3 regions of the Arthrobacter sp. FW306-07-I genome follow, and region 1 is predicted to be linked to each of the others. Evidence: riboswitches for the same ligand, from Rfam matches in the RefSeq annotation. Region 1 holds a riboswitch; each other region holds the start of a gene.
What was found. Region 1 has a riboswitch for cyclic di-AMP ahead of LFT46_RS04090 (M23 family metallopeptidase). Riboswitches for the same ligand answer to the same signal wherever they lie in the genome.
Positions count from the first base shown of each region.

Region 2: linked by a shared signal. The riboswitch ahead of LFT46_RS03110 (hypothetical protein) and the one ahead of LFT46_RS04090 (M23 family metallopeptidase) in region 1 are both predicted to bind cyclic di-AMP.
Region 3: linked by a shared signal. The riboswitch ahead of LFT46_RS11150 (C40 family peptidase) and the one ahead of LFT46_RS04090 (M23 family metallopeptidase) in region 1 are both predicted to bind cyclic di-AMP.

Region 1 covers NZ_CP084550.1:860,084-869,664, reverse strand. The annotation lists gene LFT46_RS04100 (NlpC/P60 family protein) at 1-679, opposite strand, end outside; gene LFT46_RS04095 (C40 family peptidase) at 842-1,465, opposite strand; cyclic di-AMP (ydaO/yuaA leader) riboswitch at 1,590-1,767, opposite strand; gene LFT46_RS04090 (M23 family metallopeptidase) at 1,896-2,717, opposite strand; cyclic di-AMP (ydaO/yuaA leader) riboswitch at 2,728-2,939, opposite strand; gene LFT46_RS04085 (metal-dependent transcriptional regulator) at 3,080-3,781, opposite strand; gene serC (phosphoserine transaminase) at 4,123-5,253, shown strand; gene LFT46_RS04075 (DUF3027 domain-containing protein) at 5,389-5,967, opposite strand; gene LFT46_RS04070 (cold-shock protein) at 5,974-6,357, opposite strand; gene LFT46_RS04065 (hypothetical protein) at 6,586-6,819, shown strand; gene LFT46_RS04060 (helicase-associated domain-containing protein) at 6,830-9,304, shown strand; gene LFT46_RS04055 (DNA repair helicase XPB) at 9,318-9,581, shown strand, end outside.
Region 2 covers NZ_CP084550.1:633,976-643,556, forward strand. The annotation lists gene LFT46_RS03085 (glycosyltransferase family 4 protein) at 1-192, shown strand, start outside; gene LFT46_RS03090 (nucleoside deaminase) at 238-747, opposite strand; gene LFT46_RS03095 (phosphatase PAP2 family protein) at 804-1,628, shown strand; gene upp (uracil phosphoribosyltransferase) at 1,641-2,276, shown strand; gene LFT46_RS03105 (glyoxalase superfamily protein) at 2,321-2,737, shown strand; gene LFT46_RS03110 (hypothetical protein) at 2,915-3,673, opposite strand; cyclic di-AMP (ydaO/yuaA leader) riboswitch at 3,679-3,839, opposite strand; gene LFT46_RS03115 (ArnT family glycosyltransferase) at 3,922-6,099, opposite strand; gene LFT46_RS03120 (ArnT family glycosyltransferase) at 6,124-8,328, opposite strand; gene LFT46_RS03125 (bifunctional glycosyltransferase family 2/GtrA family protein) at 8,325-9,581, opposite strand, start outside.
Region 3 covers NZ_CP084550.1:2,412,759-2,422,339, reverse strand. The annotation lists gene LFT46_RS11165 (mycothiol transferase) at 1-188, shown strand, start outside; gene LFT46_RS11160 (ribonuclease Z) at 181-1,110, shown strand; gene LFT46_RS11155 (protein adenylyltransferase SelO) at 1,114-2,583, shown strand; gene LFT46_RS11150 (C40 family peptidase) at 2,693-3,532, opposite strand; cyclic di-AMP (ydaO/yuaA leader) riboswitch at 3,536-3,706, opposite strand; gene LFT46_RS11145 (TraR/DksA family transcriptional regulator) at 3,997-4,356, shown strand; gene LFT46_RS11140 (DNA alkylation repair protein) at 4,353-4,883, shown strand; gene LFT46_RS11135 (DUF1810 domain-containing protein) at 4,905-5,348, shown strand; gene LFT46_RS11130 (glucose 1-dehydrogenase) at 5,386-6,279, opposite strand; gene LFT46_RS11125 (metallophosphoesterase family protein) at 6,444-6,950, opposite strand; gene LFT46_RS11120 (DUF1918 domain-containing protein) at 7,023-7,214, shown strand; gene LFT46_RS11115 (NUDIX domain-containing protein) at 7,268-7,783, shown strand; gene LFT46_RS11110 (endonuclease/exonuclease/phosphatase family protein) at 7,820-8,497, opposite strand; gene LFT46_RS11105 (thioesterase family protein) at 8,655-9,458, shown strand; gene LFT46_RS11100 (PadR family transcriptional regulator) at 9,534-9,581, shown strand, end outside.

The DNA.
Region 1 (9,581 bases):
TTCCGGCGTAAACAGCGATGTGTGCCATTCCTCCGCCACCATCGGCGTAGTAGATCAGGTCGCCGGGCTGTGCCTGGGAAGCAGGCACCGTGTCCCCCAGGGACAGGTAGCCGGCGGGCCAGTCGTGGAAGTGGATGCCGACGGCGGCCAGGGCGTTGGTCACCAGCATGGTGCAGTCCTGGTGGACGCCAAGCTGGGCGTAGGCGGCGGAGAGGATTGCAGCACCCTTGCCGCTGGCAGAAGCCTGGGCTGCGGGAGCGGCCGGGGCAGCGGCGGTGGCGACCTTGGCGGTGACCTTGGGAGCGGCAACGGGCTGGGCGGCGGGAGCAGGGGCAGCTTCCTCCACCTGAACCTGGGGCTCGGGCTCGACGACGGGGGCCGGCGTGGTGGTCACAGCTGGCTTCTCGAAGCTGATCGCAATGGTGGAAGCGGCGGAAATCGGGGCGTCGACGGCGGATTCAACTTCCAGCGCGGAGGCGGGAGCAGAGTCGCGCTTGACGTTGGCATCGGCGGCGTTGGCCGCAATGCCGCTGGTCAGGACCAGGCCGGAAGCGGCGGCGATGACCGCAGCCTGGCGGCCCATGCCCCCGGCGTTGTCGCTGACAGCCTTGGCAATGACAGCGATCGAGTTGGTCTTGGTGACCTCGGCGCGGTGCCGTGCGGTAGCACGAGTCGTCATCAGTTCTCTCTTTCGTTTTCCTTGCAACCGCAGGTAGGCAGGCAAAGTGTGTTGGACGCGCCGGCATCTTGGGGGTACGCCGGCGCGTCCCGAACGGGGATGTGGTTTCTAGCGAAGAAGCTTTGGGCAAAGAAATAGCCCTTGGAGCACGGAGCCCAAGAACTATTTGTTGAGGTGGTAGTACGACGAGGTACCGGTGGCTGCAGGCGAGTGGAGCAGCGTGCCCTGTGAGGGGTTGAGTGCGCTGATCATCATGCCGTTGCCGACGTAGATGCCAACGTGGGCGCCACCGTTCTGGACAACCAGGTCACCCGGCTGCGGCGCGGAGGTGGGGGTCATGATGCTCCACGCGTTGGTGCGGGGAATGCTGATGCCTGCCTGGGCGTAAACCCACTGCACGAACCCGGAGCAGTCCCAGCCGGTGACGGGGCTGGTGCCGCCCCACACGTACGAGTGGCCGATGCCGGTGTAGGCAATGGCTGCGATGCCCGAGGTCGCCGCCGAGGAGACGGTCTGGGCGGTCTTGGCGGCCGGCGCGGCGTCCTGGCCGGCAGCAGCAGCAGCGTTGGCCGTGTCGGTGGACTGGGTACGCACCGGCTGCACCTTGGGAGCAGCGGCGGTTTTGACCACGGGACGTTCAAAGGAAACCGTGGCGGTGGGGGCAGCGGTGACGGCGAGGGCCGTTTGGGCCGAACCGGACTCAGTGGAAGCTGAGACACCGGCAGTGGTATCAGCAGCAGTGGCCGGCAGGCCCATGCTCAGGATCAGGCCCGAGGCGGCTGCCACAACGGCAGCCTGGCGGCCTACGGTCCCGGCATTTGCACTCACGGCCTTGGAAACGGCATCCAAGGGGTTGGTGCGAACCGTTTGCGCACGGTGGCGCGCAGAATTATGGCGTGAAGACACGAAGGTAGCCTCTCCCAATGCCTGCGAGGTGAGCTGTCGGATTCGGATGGGAGTCACCCGGCCACGCTGCTTCCTGGGAAGCTTGTGACTTAACCCCAAGGCCTTCTGGATGAAGGCCGAAATTGGTTCCCCCGCCCCTGCCAGACGATGAAATGCGAACGGACCTTGAGCGGTGGCAGAGTTAGGCAATCCACTCAAGAGCGTCAACTTCGGAAAAGTTGACGCGAGTTAGACGGTACAGCAGTTTTGTTTCAATGTCACATTCAGGTCACGGCTAGTCACGGCGATCTGAGAGTGCGCAATCATTCGGTTACAACCAGCCCATGGGATCGACCACTTCGCCATTGACCTGGACTTCGAAGTGCAGGTGGCAGCCGGTGGACGCACCAGTGGTGCCGCTCAGCGCCACCACGTCCCCGCGGGAGACGGTCTGGCCCACCTTCACATTGAAGGACGACAGGTGGTTGTACGTGGTTTCCAGCCCGTTCCCGTGGTCGATGACCACTCGGTTTCCGCCGCCGAACTGATGCCAGCCCGCGAAGGTCACGGTACCCGTGGCGGCCGCCAGGACGGATGTCCCACACTGCGCCACGAAGTCCTGGCCCCGGTGGAAGTCGCCCGAGCCTCCAGTAATCGGGCTGACCCGATAACCGAAGGGGGAAGCGGTGGCAAGGGATGCCAGCGGTGCAGCCAGGGTGCCGGCTGACGCGGCACGCGTCACGGAGCCGGCCGACTGGGCACTCAGCAGTTGCTTTAGCTTCCCGTCCGGGTCCGCCTGGGTCACCACGGCGGACCGGCTGAAGTCGATCTGGGCACCGATGTCGGCCGAGATCTCGGGCTGCGGCGTGACTGAGGAGGCTGCAAGCGGGGCGCTGCCGGCGGCATCAGTGGCCATAACGGGACTTGTGGCGGGCACGGTCACGGTCAGCACCAGGCCGGTGGCTGCCAGGGCAATGCCGGCCTTCTGGCCGATGCCGCTGGCAGCGGCAAACTCCGTCATCTGGCGGAACGGACCCCGGCGGCGGCGGGCGTCGCGATGGAGGTCGCGGGGGCGCTCCGCTGCGACAACTTCGACAACCCGCGGCGCCGAAGGGGGGCCGGCAGCACGGCGGCGTCCCCGGGGGGTGTGCATGGTCAAGAAGGGTTCCTCTCTGGAAAAGCCTGCGGAGTTAGCTGTCGGATTCGGGTCAGAGAGATCAAAGACCCGGCCCGCCAAGGGCAAGCTTCTGCGCAGGGGTATTCCCGGAAGAATCCTTCACTGGAGAGGCTTGCTGCTGACGGACTTCACCCCAAGGCAGTCCCCCGCTGCCGCTTGTGGTTCCCCCGCCTCTGCCAGTAACGACTCGTGCACCCGATCCGCTGGCAGAGCTCGGCTCCGGATCAGGTAACGCTTAAGTTTCAAACGACTGGTTCTACTATAGGGGCTTAAGACCCTAGGTAACAATTCCGTTATCTTTGGCTGGAAGGGCAGGTCCGGGGTATGGAAGTTTCGCTTCAGCCCTGCTTGACGGCCACAAAGACGTGTGCGGCAACCTCCGGCGGAAGCTCCAGCGCTCCTTCAATCCCGGCCACCCGCACCGAGATGTAGTCGCCCACGCGCTCCAGGGCCACTGCAGCGCCGGGCCGGATTCCGCCTTCGTCCAACTGCGACAGCAGCTCCGGCTCCACCTGGATCGGCTCCGCGAGGCGGCTGATGGTCACGCCGGAAGCAGGCACGTAGCTCTTCATCGCCTCCACCAGGCTGATGGCGCCGTCACCGAAGCCGGGGGCCGGCCGGCCGCCCAGCGCGGCAAGGCCCGGGATGGGGTTGCCGTACGGGGATTCGGTGGGGTGGTCCAGCATCTCGTAGATGCGGCGCTCCACCCGCTCACTCATCACATGTTCCCAGCGGCAGGCTTCATCGTGGACGTAGGCCCAGTCCAGCCCGATGACGTCCGCCAGCAGGCGTTCGGCCAGCCGGTGCTTGCGCATCACCTCCGTGGCGCGCTTGCGCCCGGTGTCAGTGAGCTCCAAATGCCTGTCACCAGAGACAACAACGAGCCCATCGCGCTCCATCCTGCCGATGGTCTGGGAGACGGTGGGGCCGGAGTGGCGCAAGCGCTCGGCAATACGGGCCCGGAGGGCGACGATGTTTTCTTCCTCAAGCTCCAGGATGGTCCTGAGGTACATCTCCGTAGTGTCGATCAGATCCGTCATCCAGCTCAGCTCCTCGAGCGCAGTACCTTGCGTTGTCCCACCGTATCGCCTCTTCCCGCGAGGTAGTCCGGGGGAAAGCTTAGCCTATTTTGACTTTGTCCGAATAGCCGCGGCCCCAGGGGGAGCCGCAACAGGTGCACGCGGAAGGGTTGCACACGCGGGACACTTGCACGCCCGCCGCGTTGTCTCAGTGTCTGGACTTTGCCGCTGCCGGTTGCCGCCCAGCGCCGCTGTTCAGGCAGAATGGAAAAGGCCTATGGCACAGCCGCCGCCCGGCTGCCGGCCACCACAACCCGCCCGTGCGGACCAAAGCGTTCGTCCCCGCCGAAATTGGAGCACCTGTGAGCGACACCAGCATCACGATTCCCGCCGACCTCCTGCCCAAGGACGGACGGTTCGGTGCCGGTCCGTCAAAGGTCCGGCAGGAACAGATCGATGCCCTCGCCGCAGCGTCCAAAACCATCCTCGGCACCTCTCACCGCCAAGCCCCGGTCAAGAACTTGGTGGGGTCCGTCCGTGAAGGGCTGAGCCAGTTCTTCCGCGCCCCGGAAGGCTACGAGGTTGTCCTTGGCGTTGGCGGCTCCACTGCTTTCTGGGATATCGCGAGCTTCGGCCTGGTGGAGAAGAAGGCCCAGCACCTCTCCTTTGGCGAGTTCGGGTCCAAGTTCGCTGCGGCCACCAACAAGGCACCTTTCCTGGAAGCCTCCTCGATCATCAAGTCCGAGCCCGGCACCCGACCAATGGCACAGGCCGAGGCCGGGGTGGACGTTTATGCCTGGCCTCAGAATGAGACCTCCACCGGTGTGGCAGCCCCGGTCCAGCGGGTTTCCGGAGTCGACGAGGGATCGCTTGTCCTGGTGGACGCCACCTCGGCTGCCGGCGGCCTGGATGTGGACGTTGCCCAGAGCGACGTCTACTACTTCGCGCCCCAGAAGAACTTCGCCTCTGACGGCGGCCTCTGGCTTGGCCTGTTCTCCCCCGCCGCTCTTGACCGGGCCGCCCGCATCAAGGCCAGCGGCCGCTGGATCCCGGACTTCCTGGACCTCCAGACTGCCATTGACAACTCCCGCCTGAACCAGACCTACAACACGCCCTCGCTGTCCACGCTGGTGACCCTGGATGCCCAGGTGCAGTGGCTGAATTCCAACGGCGGCCTGGATTTCGCGGCTGCACGTACCGCCGATTCAGCCGGACGCATCTACAGCTGGGCCGAGGCTTCCGATTTCGCCACCCCGTTCGTTGCCAAGCCGGAGGAACGCTCCAACGTCATCGCCACCATCGACTTCGACGAGTCGGTGGACGCCGCCGCAGTGGCCAAGATCCTGCGCGCCAACGGCATCGTGGACACCGAGCCCTACCGGAAGCTGGGCCGCAACCAGCTGCGCATCGCCACCTTCGTGGCCATCGAGCCCAGCGACGTCTCGGCCCTGCTTGCCAGCATTGACTACGTGGTGGGCGAGCTGCGCAAGTAGGCACAGTGGACCATTAGGCCCTGTCCCTACGCTGGCACGCTTGACGTACGACGGCGCCGCCCGGGTTTATCCCGGACGGCGCCGTTTTCGTTGTGCCTGGCAAAGGACGTGGCCAGCCTCGCGGTAAAGGTGCGGCTAGGCTCCTGCCTGCGCTCCGTCGTCGTCCGCCGATTCCCCTGCCGGCCCTGAGTCCCCTTCTGCAGCGTGGCCGGCGCCGGCCTCGGCAGGTTCCGCCGTCAAGGGACCACCGGTCTCCTGGCCGTCTGTTTCCTGGGCCTCTGCTTCGTGGCCACCCGCTTCAGGCTCCTGCGGCTGTTCGTCCTCGGGACGGACCCGCTCGGCCCACGGCACCCACTCCGGGGCGAGGATGGAATCCTCGGACGGCAGCAGGCCCAGTTCGTTGACCGTGACCACCTTGGAGCGCGAGTTCCGGGTCAGCACCGCGTACCACTGCCACCCTGCGTAGCCGGGCAGCCGGGACTCGAACAGGTGCGTCACCAGCCGGTCGCCCTCGCTCTTGGCCGCAAGGTGCGCGCCGATGGTGGCAGCCGGCGTGATGCTTTCCACTGCGGTCCGGGCGGCATCAACAGCCGCGGCCAGGAAAGCGTCAGGCTTGCCCGTACGCCACACGGGCACGCCGGCCTTGCGCTTGGGCGGGGTCTTGGCAGCCTGCTCCTGCACTGGCGCGCCCGGCTGTTCAGATTGGGGATTCATGGGCGCTTAAACGTCCAGCTCGTCGGCAACCTTGCGCAGGGCGGCAGCAATGGCCTTGCCCTTGTTGCCGTCCGGGTACTTGCCCTTGGAGAGGGTGCCGGACAGATTGTCCAGGACGGTCACCAGATCCTGCACCAGCGGGGCGAGGTCCTTGGCGCTGGGACGCTTCGCCTTGGCAATGGACGGGGTCTTGTCCAGCACCCGCAGGCCCAGTGCCTGCGCTCCCTTGCGGCCGTCCGCCACACCGAACTCCACCCGGGTGCCCGCTTTCAGCTCCGTTACCCCTTCGGGCAGCGACGACTTGGGCAGGAAGACCTCCTGGCCGTCTTCGCCCGCGAGGAACCCAAAGCCCTTGTCCTTGTCATACCACTTGACCTTGCCGGTAGGCACGTAATCAACCTTCTTCGTTCTGCTGTCATGAGACACGGCCGCCTGCCACCGCATCCGCATTGTTGTGCGGGTTCAAGGTATGGCAAGCGCAAACCGTGTTGGTCTGTATCCTTCAAGGTTATCCTGCCGGATGCCCTCATTACGCTTTCCCCAGCACTGTTCCGCCGCAGGCGCAAGGGCGCCGGGAGTGTTTAACCCCACCAATGCAGCCGCTGTAGCGTTACGTCCATGACTCCTTCGCGTTACCGGCGGCCGCTGATGGTCCTCGCCGCTGTTATTGCCGTGCTGTCCCTCATAGCCGTAGGGATGGTCATGGCGCTTGCCTTCACCGGGTCGGTGGCCCCCACGTGGGTCACCTACTCCGCGCTGTACGGCCTCCCGGTGGCCTTCATCCTGATGCTGGTAGTGGTCCTGGACGGCGTCGCCGCCCGTCGGCGGGCGGGAAAGGCTGAGCGGCGGTAACGTTGGAGTGATGTCCCTTATTCGCGCGCTTGGCATGGAACTGGAGGCACGCAGCGACGATTCGCTGCGGGCGTTGTTCGCCGCGCGGCCGGACCTCATCTCCCCCTCCGTTCCGGATTTCGCGGCGTTGGCGGCGCGCGCCACTTCCCGTGTCAGCGTCCAGCGCGCCCTCGAGCGGCTCAACCGCCCGCAGATGCAGGTCCTGGAGACCCTGCACCTCTGCACCAACACGGACACCGGGCACAGCGCCTCGGCGGAAGGCCTGCACCAGCTGATCCGCGGTTCCTCGCCGGCAGTCGTTGAGCAGATCATCGGCACCCTGCAGGAGCTTGCCCTGGTGCACCCCGCCGCTCCCCCGCACGGCACCCCTGCCGCGGCCGACCAGCAATTCTTCCTGCCGGTGGGCTCGCTCAAGGACGTGGTGGGCATCTACCCGGCAGGGCTGGGGCGGAGCTACACGGAGCTGGTCCGCCTTCAGCCGGCCTTCGCGCAACGGGCGGTGCGGCTGGTCGCCGAGCTGCACCGCAGCGGGTTCGCGATCCACGGCGCCACCACGCCGATGGAGGCGGCTCTGGCGCTTCAGCACTGGACATCGTCCCCCGAAGCCCTGCAGGACATCCTGGCCAAGGCCCCGGAGCGGACGACGGCGCTGCTTGCCAAGTTCCGGAACTGGGCCATGGGTGCCGTCCCCCAGGCGCAACGGAAAGCCTCGGTCGCCACGGAGGGGGCCGACGTCGGGCCCGTGGACTGGCTCCTTGCACGCGGGCTGCTGGTGCCGCTGGACGCGGCGCACGTTGAGCTGCCGCACAGCGTGGGACTGGCACTGCGCGGCGGCGCAATCATCAATGACTTCACCCTTTCACCGCCGGTTGCCGAACTTGGCCGCACCACCGCGGCGCTGCGCAGGAATGCGGCCCTGAGTGCTATTTCCGAAACCCTTCGGCTGGTCTCCGAACTGTTGCATGCGGTTAAGACGCAGCCGCTGGCCACCCTGCGAAGCGGGGGCGTGGGCGTCCGCGAGCTGCGGCGGCTGTCCGACCAGCTGCGCATTGACCAGGGCGCGGTGGGCCGGCTGCTGGAGCTGTGCGGCCTGGCCGGCCTGATCCGCCTCGACGTCGATTCGTCATCGTGGGTGCAGCCGCCGGAACTGGAGTGGCTGGTCCTGCCCCGGCAGGAACAATGGCTGTGGCTGGTGAACGCCTGGCTGGCCAGCGAGCGCGTGCCCTCCATGGTGGGCCAACCCGTCAATTCAGCGCCTGGGGCGGCGGCCGCCCGCTCGGCCTCCGGCACCACCATCGCCGCCTTGTCCGCGGGGGCCCAGCGCCCGGATGCCCCGGTTGTCCGCAAACGCATCCTGGAAATCCTGCTTGAGCTGACGCGGGAAGCCGAGGACGGCGACGGTGGCGCGCCCGTCCTTGATGCCGCCGCGGTGCTGCAGCGCGCCGAATGGTCCCAGCCGCGGATGGCCCGGCGGTTCAGTTCCCTGATCCGGGGCGTCCTTGCCGAGGCTGAAATGCTGGGCCTGGTGGGCTCCGGGGCCCTGAGCCAGCTGGGGAGCGCCTTCGCGGAGGACGACCCCGATGCCGCCCTTGCCATTCTGGGCGAACATCTGCCCGCCGCCCTGAACCACGTGCTGCTGCAGGCTGACCTGACCGCTGTTGCTCCCGGTTACCTCTCCCCTGCACTGACGGAACAGCTCCAGGGAATGGCCGACGCCGAGGGGCAGGGTCCTGCCACCATTTACCGGTTCTCCGCGGAGTCGATCAAACGCGCACTGGACGGCGGCTACGACGCCGCCGGCCTGCTGGCGTTCCTCCGGGAGCACTCGGCCACGGCGGTTCCCCAGCCGCTGCAGTACCTGGTGGAGGACACCGCTTCGCGGCACGGCAGGCTGCACGTAGGCCAGGCTGCGAGCTTCATCCACAGTGAGGATGAAACCGCGCTTACGGACCTGCTGGCGGGACCGAAGGCTGCCCAGTTGGGCCTCGTCAGGCTGGCCCCCACGGTTGTCGCGTCCTCCGCGCCGCCCCGCGAGCTTGCCGCCGTGCTCCGCAGCCTGGGCCTCTCGCCGTCGGTGGACGGCGCCGAACCCGCAGCGCACCTCCGCCGGTCCGCTGCACCCCAGGAGAGCCTGCGCCCGGTGTACACCGCCCCGCGGATGGCGCCCGCGGCTGAGGAAGTGGAAGCGCAGCTGGACGTGCTGCGGCAAGCCGGCACCGCCGTCGGGCACCACCCCGGAGCAGCGAGCGGCAGCGAGGTCGCCACCCAGCTGGGACTTGAGGCGCTGCAAAGGGCCATCCGGCTCAAGCAGCGGATCAACATGAACGTGGTGGACAACCTGGGGAATGCCAGCCTGGAAGTTGTTGTTCCGCTATCAGTAAGCGGGGGCAGGGTCCGCGTGTTCGATCCGGCCAAGGACACCGAACGGGTCCTGTCCGTCCACCGCATCATCGACATCGAGGCCGCAGAGGAACTGCGCCAGTAAAGGATTCCCCCGCGTGACCGACGGACCCCTGATCGTCCAAAGCGACAAGACCATCCTCCTCGAGGTGGACCACGAGCTGGCCACCGAAGCCCGGCACGCCATTGCGCCCTTCGCCGAGCTGGAACGTGCGCCCGAGCACATGCACAGCTACCGGCTTACCCCGCTGGGCCTGTGGAACGCCCGTGCCGCCGGGCTGGACGCCGAAAAGGTACTGGACGCGCTGCTGAAATACTCCCGCTTCCCTGTGCCGCATTCACTGCTGATCGATGTCGACGAA
Region 2 (9,581 bases), 230 kb from region 1:
GCCGGGGCAAGTGAGAGTCCGGGTCGCTTGGCGGAGGTCCTGCGTCGCTGGCTGACGGACGAACAAACCCGGGAAGGCTGGCGGGCAGCAGCGCTGAAAGCGCGGACCAGGCTGCCGGACTGGAGCAGTACCGCCCAGGGGATGCTGGCCCTGCTGTCGGGCGCGGCGCGGCGGGAACCGCTTGGAGACTGAAAGTCCGGGCCAGGACTGAAGCGGGCCCCGACTGAACCAACGGGGTTAGAGGCTGTTGCTCCGGTGCCCGGCGAAAAACGCCCGCAGCAGCTGTGCGGACTCTTCCTCGCGGACCCCGGGGTACACCTCGACCCAATGGTTGAGGCGGCGTTCGCGGAGGATATCGAACACCGACCCGGCGGCCCCGGCCTTCTCGTCCCACGCTCCGAACACCACCCGGGGAATCCGCGCCAGCACGATGGCGCCGGCACACATGGCGCACGGTTCCAAGGTGACCACCAGGGTGCAGTCGGACAGCCGCCAGCCGTCGTCGTTGCCGCCGTGGAGCCGTGCCCGTTCCTGTAGCCGTCCGGCCGCCTCCCTGATGGCCACCACTTCGGCATGGGCTGTGGGGTCGCCCAGCGCCTCCCGTTGGTTTCGGCCGGAACCCAGCACATCGCCGTCGGGCCCAATCACCACGGCGCCGATGGGCACGTCCTCCGTGGTGAGGGCCCGCCGGGCCTCAGTCAAGGCAAGGCCCATCCAGGCGTTGTGTTTCTTTTCGGGCAACGGCATGGCTCAATGATAGTTTCGAGAGATACTAAGCTTGCGTACTTTTCCTGGGAGGCATGATGAGCAGAGTCCACGAGCGGATGGACAGATGGTTCAAGCCCTACGCCGCCCTCTGGCTGACCCTGATCATCGGTGGGACGGTGGTTGTCATCATGGCTCTTGCCGGCGCCGAGGTTTATGACGACGTGGTGGGCAAGGACGGGCTCGCGAACCTCGATGTTCCGGCCCTCCAGTACGCTGAGTCGCTGCGAAACCCGGGCCTTGATGCTTTTGCCACCGGCTTCACCAACATCGGCGGCGGCATCGGTATGCCCATCCTCGCCAGCATCCTTACCGCGTGGCTGACGTTCCTGAGCCGGACCTGGCGCCCACTCCTCCTGGTGGGCGGTGCGGCAACCGTCTCCATCCTCGCCACCACGTTCGGCAAGAAACTTGTGGGCAGGACCCGGCCGGACCACGCCGATGCAGTCCCGCCTTACGAGGATTCGCCGTCGTTCCCCAGCGGCCATACCCTCAACACCACCGTGGTCATCAGTGTCCTCCTGTACGTTCTTTGCCTGCAGTTCCACCAACTCTGGGTCAGGGTCACGGCAATCACGGCCGGCGTGATTTTCATCATTGCCATGGGGCTGAGCAGGGTATTCCTGGGCCACCACTGGTTGACCGACGTCATGGCCGGCTGGACGCTGGGGCTGGCCTGGGTGGCCATCGTGATCCTGGCGCATCGGTTGTTCCACCTGTTGAGGCGCAAGCAGCATGCGGGTCCGGCCCCCACGTTCGATCGTCCCGTGGTGCGGGACGTCGTCCTCGAATCCGTGCACGACGGCGGCGATGCCGGCAAGCAGGGCGCGTCCGGCAGCCGAGGCAAGGACACCGCCGGATGATAGTTTTGGGGGATGCGCACTCTCGTTGTTGACCACCCCCTGGTCGCCCACAAGCTCACCGTCCTGCGGGACAAGAACACGCCGTCGCCGGTATTCCGCCAGCTGACGGAAGAGCTGGTGACCCTGCTGGCTTACGAAGCCACGCGGGAGGTCCGCACGGAGCCCGTCACCATCCAGACGCCAGTCAGCACCACCATCGGCACGGCATTCACCAAGCCCACACCGCTGGTGGTTCCCATTCTGCGTGCCGGCCTGGGAATGCTGGAGGGCATGACCAAGCTGGTCCCCACGGCCGAGGTGGGCTTCCTGGGTATGGCCCGGGACGAGGAAACGCTGGACATCATCACCTATGCCGAGCGCCTTCCGGAGGACCTGACGGGCCGCCAGGTCTTCGTGCTGGACCCCATGCTGGCCACCGGCGGCACCCTGCGTGAGGCCATCAAGTTCCTGTTCAAGCGGGGCGCTTCCGACGTCACCTGCATCTGCCTGCTGGCTGCCCCTGAAGGCCTGGCACGGCTGGAAGAGGAACTCTCGGGCGCGAACGTGCACATCGTCCTGGCCTCCATCGACGAGAAGCTCAACGAGAAGTCCTACATCGTTCCCGGCCTGGGCGACGCCGGCGACCGGCTCTACGGCATCGCAGGGTAGTTTTTACCCTTTTTCAATCGGTGTGCCGCCGCTAGCCTGTGCGGATGGACTGGAAACTCGAACTTGTCTTTGTCCCTGTATCCGACGTTGACCGCGCCAAGGACTTCTATGTCAACAAGGTGGGCTTCAACGCGGACTACGACGAGCGGCCGTCGGACCACGTGCGCTTCGTACAGCTGACGCCGCTCGGCTCTGCCTGCTCCATCTGCATGGGCGAGGGGCTTTTGGACGCCCCTCCCGGCACGGGAACCACCCTCCAGATGGTGGTCGACGACATCCAAAAGGCGCATGACCACCTGAAGAACAATGGTGTGGACGTCAGTGACATCGAAGTGCTGCCTTGGGGCCACTTCGTTTACTTCGCCGACCCGGACGGCAATAAGTGGGCCGTCCAGTACATCCCTTGGCGGAATGCCGGGCAGGATGCAGCTCAGGCCGGCAGTACGCCCAGCAACGCTTAAAACAGACCGCGGGCCGCATCGTGATGATGCGGCCCGCGGTCTGTCGCTGGAATCCCCGGCGTTACCCCGTGGCCAAGGCGTACGACGGCGGGTGGCGGGAGACGCCGTCGGCTGTCCTTGGAGCCGGGAGGTTCAGCTGAAGGTTTCCCTTTGCGGCGCTATGCCAGGGAGAGGTGCCTAGTACCAGTTGTGCGCCAGGTGGAAGTTCAGCGCACCGCACGGAGACTGGTAGCTCTTCTTGATGTAATCCAGGCCCCAGTTGATCTGCGTGCGGTAGTTGGTCAGGTAGTCAGCGCCGGCGCTGGCCATCTTCTCTGCAGGCAGGGACTGGACGATGCCGTAGGCGCCGCTGCTGGGATTCGTGGCCGTGGTGGTCCAGTCGGACTCCTTGGTCCACAGCGTCTGCAGGCACTGCATCTGGTCAGGTCCCCAGCCAAAGGTTGCCAGCTGGCCGGCAGCATAAGCCTGGGCACCGGCGGGATCATTCACCGCGACGACGGGTGCCGGCGCAGGTGCAGGAGCGGGTGCCGGAGCCGGGGCAGGTGCCGGGGCGGGTGCCGGAGCCGCGGCAGGTGCCGGGGCTTCCGCTGCGGGGGCCGCCGGTGCAGGCGCGGGGGCTGGTTCCGCTGCCTGGGGGGCTACGCTGATTGCCGCCGGAACGGACACTGCCGGGTTGGAGCGGATTTCGCTCTTCTCGATGCTCATTTGGGCATCGGCCGCTGCCGTGGAAGAGTTTGATTCGGTGGATGACACCGGGGTCATGCTGCTGGTTGCCTGGCCTGCCGCGCCTACCCCCACGAGCACCGCGCAGGATGCTGCAAGGATCCCGGCACGCACGCCCAGGCTGGTCTTCTTTGCTGGTTTCTTGGCCGGTTCCTGCTGTGCCAGATGTTTACCCTTGGCATGCAGGCATGCTTCTGCCGTGTTTTTGGACATGATTGATCGCCTCTCACACCTGCGGAGTTAGCTGTCGGGTTCGGATGAGGGCATCCGGCCGCACGGAAAGATCACGTACGTGCTTAACCCCAAGGGCGTTCATCGCCCGGGACGGTGGGTCCCCCGCCTCTGCCGTTGCTCAATCGGAATCCGGGGAAGCGGCAGAGCTTGGCGTCAACCCGGGATATGCGGCCCGAACGGGAGCCGCACCCAATCGACGGTACAGGAAAAGCGAAGCAAAGTCACATTTAGGTAACGGAAGTCACGGCCTCCAGCGCGCCGGCTTGCTTCTGGCGTGCGGTCGAATCGTTACGTTCAGGACACCAGGCCGTGTTGTTACCCTGCCAGGAGGTAGATAGTGGTGCCGCCGATGCTCTGCGCACTGAAGTTCTGCGAAACCCACTCGGCGATCCGGCCGGCGGCATCCGAACCGGAGCTGGACGGCATAGCCCGCCGGCAATGAAGTAGTGGATTTTTCCCTGCGCGACGAGGTCTTGGAACTGCGCCAGGGTGGGGGAGGGGTCGGTGCCGTTGAAGCCGCCCACGTCCATCACCGGCAGTTCCGTGGCGAGCTGGTACCCGGCGGCATTGTTGGAGCCCACTACCGCTGCTGCCCAGGTGTAATTGGTTGCACCGTCTTTGAGCGCGGCCACAAGATCCGCTGATGGAGTAGGTGCGCCGAGGAGGCCACCGAGTCCGCCGCCGGGCCTGCCCCCGAAGTTAGCGCCGTCAGGGTTTGTTCCGGCCGGGGCGGCCTGCTGCTGGGAACCCTGCTGCTGGAAGCCCTGCCCCGTGGGACCTTGGCCCGTGACGCCCTGTCCGGCGCCCCGGCCCGAAGGGCTCCGGCCGGTCGAACTGAAGCCTCCCGGTCCGCGGCCGCCGGCGCCTAAGCCCGAGGCTGGCCCCGCACTGACGATCGCCCCGCTGTGTGCCGTAGCCGCGGTGGTGACGGAGTAGGCCAGCGGACCGGCGAGCGACGCAGCGATGGCAAGGGCCGCCGTCGTCCGCTGCATGGAAGCCAAGCGCAGGAACTTGCCCAGCCCAATGCCTGCTGCGGCTGCCAAACCTCCGCCGAGCACCAGCCAGCGCAGCCAAGGGCCGTAGGCGGACGTGGTTCCCAGCAGGTAGAAGGCCGTAAGCGATGCCACGGCCACTGCTGAAGCGAGGAAGATGCGGGCAGCAGTTTGCCTGCGGCGCTGCCACAGGAGAACGCTGCCCAGGCCTGCCATTCCGGCGATTCCCGGTGCCAGTGCCACCGCGTAGTAGGGGTGGATGATGCCGGCCATGAAGCTGAACACCAGGCCCGTTACCAGGACCCACGAGCCCCAGATGATGACGGAAGCGCGGACAACATCTGTTCGCGGTGCCCGCCGCCCCACCCACAGCAGCCCCGCCGCAAGGATGAGTGCGGACGGCAGCAGCCATGCGATCTGGCCGCCGAACTCGCTGTTGAACATCCGGAACAGGCCCGGAACGCCCCAGCCGTTGCCACCGCCCACACTGCCCGTTTCGTCGCCCGTGAGCCGGCCCAGGCCGTTGTAGCCCAACGTCAGATCCAGGATGGAGTTGTTCTGGGATCCGCCAATGTAGGGCCGCATGTTCGCCGGCGTCAGCTCGACGGCCAGCAGCCACCAGCCGGCAGAAACCACCATCGCTGCTCCCGCGGCTGCCAGACGGATCAACCGCCGCCGGGTGCCGCCCGGAGCTGCCACCATGTAGGCGAGGGCGAACCCCGGAACCACCAGCAGGACCAGAAGCTGCTTGGCGAGAAACCCAAAGCCCAGGAATACCCCGGCCAGCAGGAGCCACCGAGGCCGGTCCTCCTGGACCGCGCGGAGGAACCCGTACGCGGCTGCTGTCATCAGCAGCACCAGCAGGGCGTCCGGGTTGTTGAACCGGAACATCAGGGTGGCAACCGGGGTGAGGGCAAGGACCGCCGCTGCCAGCAGCCCTGCCCGGTGCGCAAGCCGGACATCACCGGTGGCCGGCGTTGCGGCCCGCCGCACGGCCAGATAGACCAGCCACACCGAGCCGACCCCCATCAAGGCCTGGGGAACCAGGATGCTCCACGAGCTCAGGCCAAAGATCCGGACGGACAGCCCCATGATCCACAGGGAGGCCGGCAGCTTGTCCACGGTGATGGCATTCGCGGCATCGGAGGAGCCGAAGAACCAGGCTGCCCAGTCCTGCGATCCGGCCTGGGCTGCGGCGGAATAGAACGCGTTGGCCCAGCCCGACGCACCGAGGTTCCACAGGTACAGCACGGCCGTGCCAGCCAGTACAGCTGCCAGTTCCAGCCTCCGGTGGAAGGCCGCACGGTCTCCGCGGAAGGCCGCATGGTCCCGCGTGCCCGGCCGGCCCCGGAGGGTGAATCGCTCCCGCCCCAGTGGATTCCTCCGGGGGCGGGCTGCGGTGGTTACAGGCATGCTTTGCTGGCTGGCCATCGTGTCCTACTTGGTGAGCTGGTAGACGGTTGAGTTGCCTACGGTCTGGGCCTGGAAGTTGGCCTGGACCCAGGCGGCCACTTCGGAGTTGCCGCCGCGGCCGCCCATGCCGCCACCGCCCATGCCTCCGCTTTGGATGAAGTAGCCGATCTGGCCCTTGGCCACCATGTCCTGGAACTCGGCCAGGGTGGGGTAGGGATCACCGCCGTTCCAGCCTCCGAGGGCAATGACGTTGGTGTCCGTGGCCAGTTCCAGGCTGGCTGCCTGGGTGGCGCCGGAAACGATCGCAGACCACTTTGTGCTGGTGGCCTTCAACAGGGCAGTCACCGCGGCATCGGCAGTTCCTTCGCCGGGACCGCCGGCGCCGCCAGCATCACCGGGGCCACCTGCACCGCCCGGGCCGCCGTCAGGTGCGCCGGTACCGGCTCCGGGGGTGCCGCCGAGGCCGTTCATTGGGTCAAGGCCGTCGGTTCCGGTGGCCGAGTCCGTGGCGGAGTTCCTGCCGTCGGTCCGGTCGCCGCGGAAGCCCGCGGCCCGGTTGCCGAAAGCGCCCGCTGAGCCTGCGGGTCCCGACGTCGGAATGGAGCCTGAGTGTGCGGAGGCAGCGGTGGCCAGGGTCCAGGCACCGGCACCAAGCCCGCCGGCCAAGAGGGATACGACGACGACGGCGGCCGCCCCCGCACGCCGGAACCGTCCGGAGGTGCGCACGGCGTCAAGGCGGAGCAGGATTGCCGCGGCGGCAAGGACACCGAGGATGATGACCGCCACGCGCAGCCAAGGGAGCCAGGATGCGTCCCGGCCCAGGAGGACAGAGGACCAAATCGAGGTGCCCAGGACGGCCACCGCAAGGACAATGCGGGCAGGCCAGTAGGTTCGGCCGCGCCAGAGTTCCACCGCTCCGATGCCCACCAGTGCCGCGATGGCCGGCGCCAGTGCTACCGAGTAATAGGGGTGGACGATGCCGCTCATGAAGCTGAAGACGCCTCCGGTGACCAAGAGCCAGCCGCCCCACAGAATCAGGGCGGCCCGGCTTGGGGAAGTGCGGGCTTCACGCCGGGTGAACCACAGGCCCGCCACCAGCAGGATCAGGGCAGCGGGCAAAAGCCATGAGACTTCACCGCCAAAGCTCGTCCCGAACATCCGTAACAGGCCGGCAGCCCCGCCGAATCCAGCGTTGCCGCCGCCGAAGCTGCCTCCGGGCCCGCCTGCAGCACCCCCGGCGGCGCCGCCGGGCATGCCTTCGCCCGAACCGGTGATTCTGGCCAGGCCGTTGTAGCCGAAGGTCAGTTCCAGGAAGCTGTTGGTGGTGGATCCGGCCATGTACGGGCGCTCCGAAGCGGGAGTCAGCTGGAAGAGGGCAACGTAGCTGCCTGCCACGACAACGATTCCGCCCAATGCGCCCAGCAGATGGGCAATGCGGCGCCCGACCGAGGCGGGGGCCGCCCACAGGTAGGCCAGTCCGAGTGCCGGGACGATCAGGAAACCCTGGAGCATCTTGGTGAGGAATGCCAGCCCGATCACGGCACCGGCCGCCGCCAACCACTTCCAGCCGGCCCGTTCAATGGCGCGGGTGGTGAAATATGCGGCGAGCACCAGGCACAGCGTGAGCATGGCATCCGGGTTGTTGAACTTGAACATAAGTGCCGCCACCGGCGTCAGGGCCAGCGCACCGCCGGCCAACAGGCCTGCCGCCGGTCCCGATACCCGTTTGACGGCCAGATAGAGGAACCCGACGGCGGCCACGCCCATGAGTGCCTCCGGCACCAGCATGCTCAGCGGCGAAAAGCCGAAGATTCGGCCCGCGAGTGCGGGGATCCAGAGCGCCGCGGGCGGCTTGTCGACGGTGATGGCATTGCCGGCATCGAGCGAGCCGAAGAGGAAGGCGGTCCAGTCCTTGGTGCCCGCCTGGATGGCCGCGGCGTAGAAGGAGTTGCCGTAGTCGGTTGCTGCCAGGTTCCACAGGTACAGGACCGCGGTGGCCACCAGGAGCCCCGCCGCTGAGGGCCGCACCCAGCGTGCCTGGTTGCCGAAGGCGTAGCCGGCCCAGCGCGGCATTGGGTTGCGGGCTACGGTTCCGGCAGTTCCAGCGGGTCCTTCCGTGGGGCGTGCAGTGGTGCCGGCGGATGGGTGCTGGTGGTCCGGGTGCAGGGGACCTGTGAGTTGCGCGCTCCCGGTGGAGTCGGCGCCTGCCGGGGAGATGGTGGAGGTCATGAAGCTGCCGTTTCTGTTGAAGTGGTGGCCGTAGCGTTTTCGTCTGTGGCGTCTGTGGCGTCGGTACGGGGTTCGGAACTTGCGTCGTTGGCGCCGGGAGCTGCCGTCGTCCGTGGTGCCTTGTCCCGGAAGACCCATAGCCGGAACAGCAGGAATCGGACTGCGGTGGCCGCAAGGTTCGCCGCCACTACGGTGAGGACTTCCGCCCACCGGTCCGATGTCGTCGTCCTGTGCACCAGGGCGAGTGCTCCGGAGGTGAGCAGCAGGCCGATGCCGAAAACAATCAGCCCCTCGAAGTGGTGCCGGACCGGGTTGCCGCCCTGGATGCCGAACGTGAAGCGCCTGTTGGCTCCGGTGTTGGCCACCGCGGTGATCAGCAGCGCCAGGAAGTTTGCCAGCTGCGGGTCCACGAAGCCGCGGCAGAACAGGAAGATCAGCAGGTAGGCCAGGGTTGAGGCGGCCCCGATGGCGGCGAACCGGACCAGCTGGCCGAAGAGGCTGCTGCCCGGGGTCTGCTCGTCCGCCCGTGATGACGCCGGCAGCGGACCCCGCGCCAGGGCAGCGCGCAGTTCCGGTACGGGGATGCGGCCGTAGACCAGGTCGCGGGTGAGCCGGGCCATACCCCGGACGTCCGCCAGCGCCGTCCGGACCACGTCCACACTTGAGTCCGGGTCGTCGGTCCAGTCCACGGGAACTTCATGGACCCGCAGGCCGCAGCGCTCGGCAAGGACAAGGAGCTCCGTGTCGAAGAACCAGGAAGTGTCCACCGTGTAGGGAAGGATCTGCTGGGCGACATCGGCGCGGATGGCTTTGAAGCCGCACTGGGCGTCGCTGAACCGCGCACCCATGAAGGAGTGGAGCATCAGGTTGTAGCTGCGCGAGATGAATTCGCGCTTGGGGCCGCGGACCACGCGGGAATTGCGGGTGAGGCGTGTGCCGATGGCCAGGTCCGAGTGGCCCGAGATCAGGGGCGCCAGCAGCGGGGGCAGGGCTGCAAGGTCGGTGGACAGGTCCACGTCCATGTAGGCCAGGACCGGCGACGGCGACGCCAGCCACACCTTGCGCAGGGCATTCCCCCGGCCCTTCTCGTCGAGGTGGACCACCGCGACCTCGGGGAACTCCCGGGCCAGCCGTTCGGCGATCTTCAGTGTCCCATCCGTGCTGGCGTTGTCCGCCACCGTGATCCGGAAGCTGTGCGGGAAGGTGTCTTGCAGGTGTCCGTGGAGCCTTCGGAGGCATTCCTCAAGATCGCG
Region 3 (9,581 bases), 1.6 Mb from region 1:
AGACCGCCAGGGCCCTGCAAGGTATTGATGATCCGGACCTGGACCGTGTGGTCGACAGGCATTGGGACCCGCCCGTAACCCTTGGGGTGCGGCTGGTCAGCATCCTGGGGGACTGCCTGCAGCACCTTGGCCAGGCTGCCTACGCCAAAGGGCTGCATGCGGAGATGGCGGACGCCCCCGGTGCGTGAACTCGTGGTGCTGGGCACGGCCTCCCAGGTTCCTACGCGCACACGGAATCAGAACGGCTACTTCCTTCGCTGGGACGGCGAAGGACTTCTGTTTGACCCCGGCGAGGGCACCCAGCGCCAGATGATCCATGCCGGGGTGTCGGCCAGCCGCATCACCAGGATTTGCCTCACGCACGTGCACGGTGACCACTGCTACGGCCTGCCGGGGGTACTGTCCCGAATGGCCCTGGACGGCGCCGCACACCCCGTTCACCTGCATTACCCGGCCTCCGGAGACCAGGTGGTCCGGGCCCTCTTGGCGGTCAGTTCACCCGGCATCGACCTGCGGCTCCATCCGTACTCCGGCTCCGGCCCCGTGGCGGACGGCCTCGAGATCCGGCCTCTTAGGCACCGCATTGAAACGTACGGATACCTGCTCACCGAGCCTGACGGCCGCACCTTCCTACCGGAGCGGCTGCGGGCGGCAGGAGTCCAAGGGCCCGACGTCGGCACGCTGCAGCGCCAGGGGTACCTCGGAGCAGTCACGGTGGAGGACATGAGCATTCCCAGGCCCGGCCAGCGCTTCGCGTTCATCATGGACACCGCGCCGTGCCCGGGCGCGGAGGAACTGGCCGACGGCACCGACCTGCTGGTCGCTGAGTCGACCTTCAGCGACGACGACGGCGGGCTGGCGAAGCAGTACCTGCACCTCACCGCCGGACAGGCAGGGGAGCTGGCGGCATCCGGAAAGTCCCGGACCCTGGTGCTCACACACTTTTCCGCACGCTATGGCGACGACATGTCCCGGCTTGCGGAGCAGGCGCAGGCACGTGCTGGGGGAACCACCGTCATTGCAGCCCATGACCTGCAGCGCATAGCCGTTCCCCCGCGGCGGCAACCGGAGCGGGAAGCGGCGGGCCATAACGACGGCGATAGGGTTTAAACCATGACGGCAGCAGCTGAATCCACAGTGGCCCTTGATGGCCGCTTCGCACGTGAACTGTCAGAACTCGCTGTTCCCTGGCAGGCCGAGGAAGCCCCCAACCCAGGGCTCCTTGTCCTGAACGAGGAGCTGGCACGGGAGCTGGGACTGGACCCGGAGTACCTGCGCAGCCCCGAAGGTGTACGGCTGCTGGCGGGAAACCATGTTCCGCCTGGCGCCACGCCCGTTGCGCAGGCGTATGCAGGCCACCAGTTCGGAGGATACTCACCCCTGCTCGGGGACGGACGGGCCCTCCTGCTGGGTGAGGTCACGGACCGCAACGGACGGCTCCTTGACCTCCACCTCAAAGGCTCGGGGCGCACGCCTTTCGCCCGCGCCGGGGACGGCCGTGCCGTCGTCGGGCCTATGCTGCGCGAGTACCTCGTCAGCGAGGGGATGTACGCCCTGCACATCCCCACCACCCGTTCGCTCGCAGTCGTGGCAACAGGCCGCCAAGTCCGGCGCGACGACATGCTGCCGGGCGCCGTCCTGGCCCGGGTGGCAAGCAGCCACCTGCGCGTGGGCAGCTTCCAGTACGCGCGTGCCACCGAAAACATGGATCTCCTGAAGCGGTTGGCGGACCACGCCATCAGCAGGCATTACCCGCACGCCGCCGACGCCGACAACCCCTACCTTGAGCTGTTCGCCTCGGTCGTCTCGGCCCAGGCGGAATTGGTGGCCCGCTGGATGCTGGTGGGATTCGTGCACGGGGTCATGAATACGGACAACATGACCATTTCAGGGGAGACCATCGACTACGGCCCGTGCGCGTTCATGGACGCGTTCAATCCCGCAGCCGTTTACAGTTCCATCGACGTCAGCGGCCGCTACGCCTACGCGAACCAGCCGGTTCTTGCTGAATGGAACCTTGCCCGGCTCGCCGAGGCGATGCTGCCGCTCATCCATGAAGCCCAGGAGCAGGCGGTTGCGCCCGCAGTGGAGGTGCTCGGCGGCTTCCGGGGCCACTACAGCAGGGCGTGGACCGGTGGCATGAATGCCAAGCTCGGCCTTGGCAGCCGCGGGGGAAGTGACGAGGAAACCACGTCCGCTTTGGTGGACGGCGCCCTTGCCATCCTGAAGGACGGTCCCGTGGACTACACCCTCTTCTTCCGTAACCTGGGCAAGGCCGCCCGTGGCGACCTTCGTCCGGTGCGCGGCATGGTTCTTGATCTGGCTGCGTTTGATTCCTGGGCGGAGCGGTGGCAGGCACTCGAACCGGACGCGGAGCTGATGGACAACGTCAACCCGGCGTACATTCCCAGGAACCACCTCGTGGAGGAGGCATTGGCCGCTGCCACGGCCGGAGACCTGTCACCCTTGCAGCAGCTTTTGGAGGCAGTCAGTGACCCCTTCACCGAGCGGCCCGGGCTGGAACGCTACGCCGAAGGCGCCCCCGAGGACTTCGGCAACTATATGACCTTCTGCGGGACCTGACGGCTGCGGGGGCAGGCGGCGGATGCGACAGGAGGGCGGCAGCCGGATGACCGGCTGCCGCCCTCCTGTCTAATGCCTGCGCTGTTGGGCGCCTGCGGTGATGCGAAGACTAGGCGACGCGGACCGCTGAGTAGCCGCCGAGCCAGCTGATGGAGTGCACCTGGGTGTCGTAGCCGTTCACGCCACCGCTGACAACCTGGCCGTTGCCGGCGTAAACGCCAACGTGGCCGGAGGTGATGATCAGGTCGCCGGGCGCAGGAGCGCCGACCACGGTGCCGTACTGGAAGAACTGGGTGGGGGCAAGATCGCCAACGGACTTGCCCACCGAGCGCAGCGCCTTCTCAACCATGGCAGTGCAGTCCTGCTTGATGCCCAGCTGGCCGTAGGCGTTTGCCAGGATGGCAGCGCCGGTGCCGCTGCCGGTGGGGGCGGACACGGGGGTGGCCGAGGCGTAGGACATGTTCATGCCGGTGTTGGCCGGAGCGGCGGCTGCGGTCTGCACGGGTGCTGCTGCAGGGGCCGGAGCCGGTGCCGGTGCCGCGGTGTAGCCGGCGGCGGGGATCTGGATCTGGTCGCCCGGGTAGATGATCGAGGACAGGCCCAGTCCGTTGGCGGACAGGACGCTGTTCAGGCTGACGCCATTAGCAGACGCAATGGCACCCAGGGTATCGCCGGAAACTACGGTGTGGACGCTGCCTGCTGCCGCTGCCGGGGCCGCAACAGGTGCGGAGTACGCCTGCACGTTGGTCTTTTCCGTGGTGTCAGGGCCGGTGACACCGGCGTGGGCCGGGGCGCCGACGCCGAAGGCAATGCCGGACGCTGCAGCAACTGCGAGCGCGGGGCGGCCCAGCGAGCGGGCCTGGGACTTGGCTGTCACGGCGAGGCCCTCGAGAACAATGGAGCGGGCCGGAGTTGCGCGGTGACGGGCAGTGGTGGAATTTTTTGACACGGTTGATCGCCTCTCCCATGCCTGCGGGGTGAGCTGTCGGGTTCGGGCTGGAGATACCCGGCCGGAAGCAACCCCGTAATGGACGGAGGCGCTATCGACTTAACCCCAAGGCCACAAGTGGCCGCGGAAACTTGGTTCCCCCGTCCCTGCCAGCTGGAGCGGTTGTATCCCATGATCAGTGGCAGGGCTCGGCATACTGATGGGAATGTCCCGTCTGAGAGGGACACCTGAAGACCATAACCCACATGCGGTGGCATTGTCACATTTGGATAACATACGAGGTTCCCCTCTCGAATTCCGCAAACGTTTGGACGTTACGGCTGTTACCGGTGTCGACCTCGGCTAATAGCCGGGCTTGCAGGATAGGTAACGGCCCGGACACGGACACGGGATGTTTGCCGCGGCTCCATCGCACTGGCCGTTTCCATTCAGGCGCTCCGCGATCCGACCGCTAGGCTGTTTGTATGCCAGATTTCGACCGGTTCCGGGTACTGCTCGAAGAGGAGCGGGCGCGGCGCCTGGAGTTGCTGCCGGCGCTGCGGGCTGACATCCAGGCAGCGAATTCGGCCCGGCAGGACTCCAATGTCGATGACGAGCACGATCCCGAAGGGGCCACGATCGCGTTTGAGCTCTCGCAGGCTTCGGCGCTCCTGAAGCAGAGCTCGGCCGGCCTGGACCAGATTGACGCGGCGCTGGCCCGCCTGGCAGCGGGGACCTATGGAGCCTGCGCCGTGTGCGGGGAGCCCATTGCGGAGGGCAGGCTGGAAGCGCGCCCCTGGACACCGTTTTGTATCCGCCACGCCTCGTCCGGTCGGGGACGATGACTGGCCCTGCGGATGTGGTGTCCGCGGCGGCGGAGTTCGTTGACCGGACCCTCCAGAACGAGGGCGCCTGGTACCGGGCGGACGACGTCGGGAACCGGCTTGGCTGGGTGCTGGACTCTTACGGTTCCTCCATCGGAGCGGTGCGCGGCACGGTGCGCGATGCCCTGCGCAAATTCAAGAACCTGGACCACGACACCACGGTGATGCTTGCGTCCACCCTGTGGGGACAGCCCCGGCCCGGCTCCCGCCCCGTGTTTGAGCGCCGGTTGGCGGCCGTGGTGCTGCTGCAGTCACGGGTGCGGCTGCTCAGGCACTCGGACCTGACCCGGCTGGAAGGCTTCCTTCGTTCTGCCCAGGCTGCAGACCTGATCCAGCCCCTCCTGGGCGACGTCCTGGTGCCGCTGCTGTCCGGCCTCGGGGAGCGCGAGCGGCAGCGGGCCAACGCGGTCCTGGCTCGGTGGCGGGACGACCCCGACCCGCAGCTTCAGGCGGCGGCAGCCGCCCTTGAAAAAGATTTGACCCTTTGACCTCGAAACCGGGAGATCCGCATGAATGAGCACTTTGACCTTGACCGTTTTGTTGCCGCGCAAAACAGCGGCGGCACCTATGACCAGGCGCTGGGGGAGCTGCAGGTCGGCAGGAAGTCCGGCCACTGGATGTGGTTCGTCTTCCCGCAGATTTCCGGGTTGGGGCAGAGCGCAATGTCCCGCAAATACGCCATCTCCTCACTCGCAGAGGCCCGTGCCTACCTGGATCATGAGGTACTGGGGCCGCGGCTCCTGGAGTGCGCCCTGGTCCTGGCCAACCATGCAGACCAGTCCGCGGAGGACATCTTCGGCGGCATCGATGCCAGGAAGCTGCGGTCGTCCATGACACTGTTTCTCCGGGCGGCACCCGGAGAAACAGTGTTCAAGACTGTCCTGGCCCAGTTCTTCGACGGCGAGCCTGACCCTGCCACCGATGAGATCCTGGCTGGCCAGGCCGCTGGCTGACGCCGGGTTGGCGGATCAGCCAGGCCCGGGGAACCGGCTAGGGCGTGGGGCTGCCGCCGTTGACGTTCAGTGTTTCCCCTACCACGTAGCTGGACTCGGGTGAAGCCAGGAAGACGTAGGCGGGTGCCAGCTCCGCGGGCTGTCCTGCCCGGCCCAGGGGAGTCGACTGGCCGAATTCCGGCAGCTGCTCCTTGGGCTGGCCGCTGCTGACCTGCAATGGCGTCCAGATGGGACCCGGGGCCACGGCATTCACCCGGATTCCCTTGGGTGCCAGCTGCTGTGCCAGTCCCTTGGTGAAGTTGTTGATGCTGGCCTTGGTGGTGGCGTAGTCCACCAGGGTGGGGGACGGGTTGTACGCCTGGATGGAGGTGGTGTTGATGATGGTTGAGCCGGCCGGCATGTGCGGGACGGCGGCCTTGGTCAACCAGAACATCGCATACACGTTGGTCTTGAGGGTGTGGTCGAACTGCTCGTCGGTGATGTCCTGCAGGTCCTCCTGGGCCACCTGCTTCCCGGCGTTGTTGACCAGGATGTCCACCCCGCCCAGCACGGCAACCGCCGTATCAACGACTTCCCGGCATGTGGCGGAATCCTTGAGGTCGCCCGGCACCTTGACGGCCTTGCGGCCCGCGGCCTCGATGATCCCGGCGATGCGGGAGGCATCCTCCTCTTCCTGGGGCAGGTAGGAAAGGACGACGTCGGCGCCTTCCCTTGCAAAGGCAATGGCAGTTGCGGCGCCGATGCCTGAGTCCGCGCCGGTCACGATGGCGCGGCGGCCTTCCAGCCGTCCCGTTCCGCGGTACGTTTCTTCGCCCAGGTCAGCCTTGGGTGTCAATTCGGCGTCGAGGCCCGGCTCGGGCTGGTGCTGCTTTGGCGGGGAAATCTTTTCGTAGGCAGTCACGGGATTACGGAAGGTGTACTGGTCAGTCATGGTGGTCCTCCTGTTCGTGCGGACTCGGGCTGGTTCGTCGCCCCGGAAATTGAAGCAGCCTGCGATCCATGGATCACAGTGAGCCAAAAAGCTAAGCATGCTTACCGTTCCCAGCCTAGGCAATGTAACCCCGCCCTGCCAAGCGGTCCTTCGGCGTGGCCGCGTCAGTCCCGCCGTACTTCGACCAGCCTGACCTCCGCCAACCGCCCGCCGTCGACCACGGCTTCCATGAATGTGCAGGAGGGCTGCCGGCGGCGGTCCGTGGGCGACCCGGGATTCAGCAGCCGCAGCCCGTTCGGCGACGCGGTGTCCCAGGGAATGTGGCTGTGCCCGAACACCAGGACATCGGCTTCCGGATACAACGCTTCGCACCGCAGTTCGCGGCCCTTCGCCTGCCCTGTCTCGTGGACCATCGAAAACCGGACGCCCTCCAAGGTCGCGCTGGCCGTTGCAGGAAGGCGGCGGCGCAGCTCCGCGCCGTCATTGTTCCCATACACGCCCAGCAGGCGCCTGCTTCGGCGCTCGAATTCGTCCAGCAGCGCTGCGTCCACCCAGTCACCGGCGTGGAGCACCACATCGGCATTTTCAACGGCCCGCCACACCTGGGCGGGAAGGTCTTTGGCGCGTTTTGGCACGTGGGTATCGGCGATGAGGACAAGGTTCAAGGGCATATCCGCATCCTGCCATGAAGCCCTGTTCCCGCGCCCACCGCAGTCGTACTCTGGGGCTGGGAGGTGATTGCCATGGAGGCAGCCCAAGGCGACCGCATCGTCGTGCACGGAAGGACCGTAGGGTCCTCGGACCGGCACGGGGTGATCCTGGAAGTCCGCGGCGAAGGCGGAAGCCCGCCCTATGTTGTCCGCTTTGACGACGGGCACGAAACGGTCATGTATCCCGGCGGCGATTTCGCCGTCGACCGTGCACACAACACCTGACCGGCGGTGCAAGCGGGACTGCGCCCCGCCGCTCCACCTGTCAGACTGGACGAATGGACCACTTTCCGTACTCCAGCACGTCATCCACCCCACCGCCCCGCTCCGGTCCGCGCGACCCGGGTGACGCCTGGGTGGAAGGGGACCGGGGCCGGTACTGGGGCAGGTTCGGTGCGGCCGGCGTCCTGGCCTACGACCCTGCCAAGGGCGTGCTCCTGCAGCACCGCGCCGTCTGGAGCCACAACGGGGGAACCTGGGGCCTTCCCGGCGGGGCGCTGCATGAAGGCGAAGAAGCGGTGGACGGCGCGCTCCGCGAGGCCTACGAGGAGGCGGCCGTCCCGTCGGAGAGCGTGGAAGTGCTCTTCACCTCGGTCCTGGACCACGGCTACTGGTCCTACACCACCGTGGTGGTGCGGGTGCTGGAGTCCTTCGAGCCCATTATCAGCGATCCCGAAAGCATTGCGCTGCTCTGGATCCCGGTAGCCGAGGTGGATGCCCTGGAGCTGCATCCGGGTTTCGCGGCGGCCTGGCCGGAACTGCTGGCGCGGCTGGATTCCGGAGAGTCCTGGTGAACGGGGAACGCTGCTGAACCCCGGCCTGCGCCGCTGCTAGTAGCCTTCGCCGTACTCGGCCGTCACCAGGATGGGCAGGTGGTCCGAATTGCCGCGCGGCAGCGTCTCCACACTGGCGATGTCCAGGCCCAGTGACGTGGCGAAGTCGAAGTGGCCCTTGAACACCTTGTACCTGGTGTAGGTCCGCCTGTTGCTGAGGGACAGGGCGTATCCGGAGTTCTTCATATGCATGTCAAGGTTCTTGGTGAAGAACGGGTAGTTGAAGTCACCCACCATCAGGGTCATCAGGCCCTTGCCCATGCTCAGCAGCTCGGCGTGCGCTGCGTGGATCTGCTTGCGCCGCAACGAGTTGGAGGCAGTGAGCGGGGCTGCATGGAAGGAGCCGATCACCAGCTCATGCTGGGTTTCGTTGTCCATCACCCTGGTGCCGATCAGCCGCTCATGGGCCGGGGCCAGCACCCTGTCATGCATGGACTTCTTCAACGCGAAGGACTGGGTGTCCAGTGCAGTGAAGCGGCTGGTGCGGTAATAGATGGCCAGGCCCAACCGGTTGCCCTTGGTGGCATCGGCAAGGTGCAGGGGGCCCAGGGTTTCGGGAAGGTCGCTGGCATCCACTTCCTGGAGGCACAGCGCATCGATGTCATGGTTCCGTGCCAGGGCGAGGAGCTCGCCGCTGGCATTGTGCTTGCGGAGGTTGTAGCTGATGACGCGCATGAAACACCTCTTTTGAGGGTTGCTGACAGGACCAGTTCCTTACTCTAGTCCGATTGCCGCCCCCACCCTCCAACATTTCGCCGGCCGTCCCGGCGCGCCGTTCCCGTGAAGGATAGAGTTAGTGGCAATTCACTGAACGTTTCGTAAGGGGCCAGCCTTGACTGCAGACCTGCCCGAACTTGCCGGGGGCAACTTTTACTACCAGGACCTGGGGGAGGGAGCGTTCCGGTCCACCATCCATGCCCAGGGAGCGTGGAATGTCCATGAACAGCACATGGCACCGGCGTCCGGCCTTCTGGCGGACCGGCTGGAACGGCACGAGCCGCGCGAAGACATGCGGATGGCGCGAATCAGCTATGAGATCCTTGGCCTGATCCCGGGCGGTGAGTTCAGGATCGATACCACCACGCTGCGGCCCGGCAGGACAATCGAACTTGTGCAGGCCGAGCTGGTAGCAGGCGGCAGGACGGCGATCCGCGCTACCGGGTGGCGGATGCTGACCAGTGACACGGGTGAGGTGGCCGCCGTCGAGGACGCCGCCATACCCGGCCCTGACGAATGCAAGCCCTATGACGGCTCAGCCGTCTGGCCCGGCGGTTACATCCGGTCCCTGGAAATGCGGGTCGCGGAAGGACACCGGCCGGGGGCGGGGAAAGTGTGGCTGCGCACGGAACATCCACTCACCGACCGCGCCGACAGCGGGGATTTCGCACGGCTGATGGGGATGGTGGACACCGCCAACGGCATCGCCGCCCGGGTCCCACCGGGCAAGGACAGCTACGCGTTTCCCAATCTGGACCTGCAGATCCACATGTACCGCAGGCCCGAGGGGGAGTGGCTGGGGCTGGACAACGCTGTGTCGTTTGGCCGCGACGGGATCGGCCTCACATCCACCGTGCTGCACGACCGGCAGGGTCCCTTCGGCCGCGCCGAACAGATCCTGACGCTTCGCAGGACGTGACCTGCCCAGCTATGGTGCCCGCCTGTATCGCTGAGTATCGTTGTATATCGTTCGCGATTGACAAAGGAGTTCATCATGCGTTCGTCATACCCTGCAGGCGGATTCGGTCCCGGTAATTTCGAT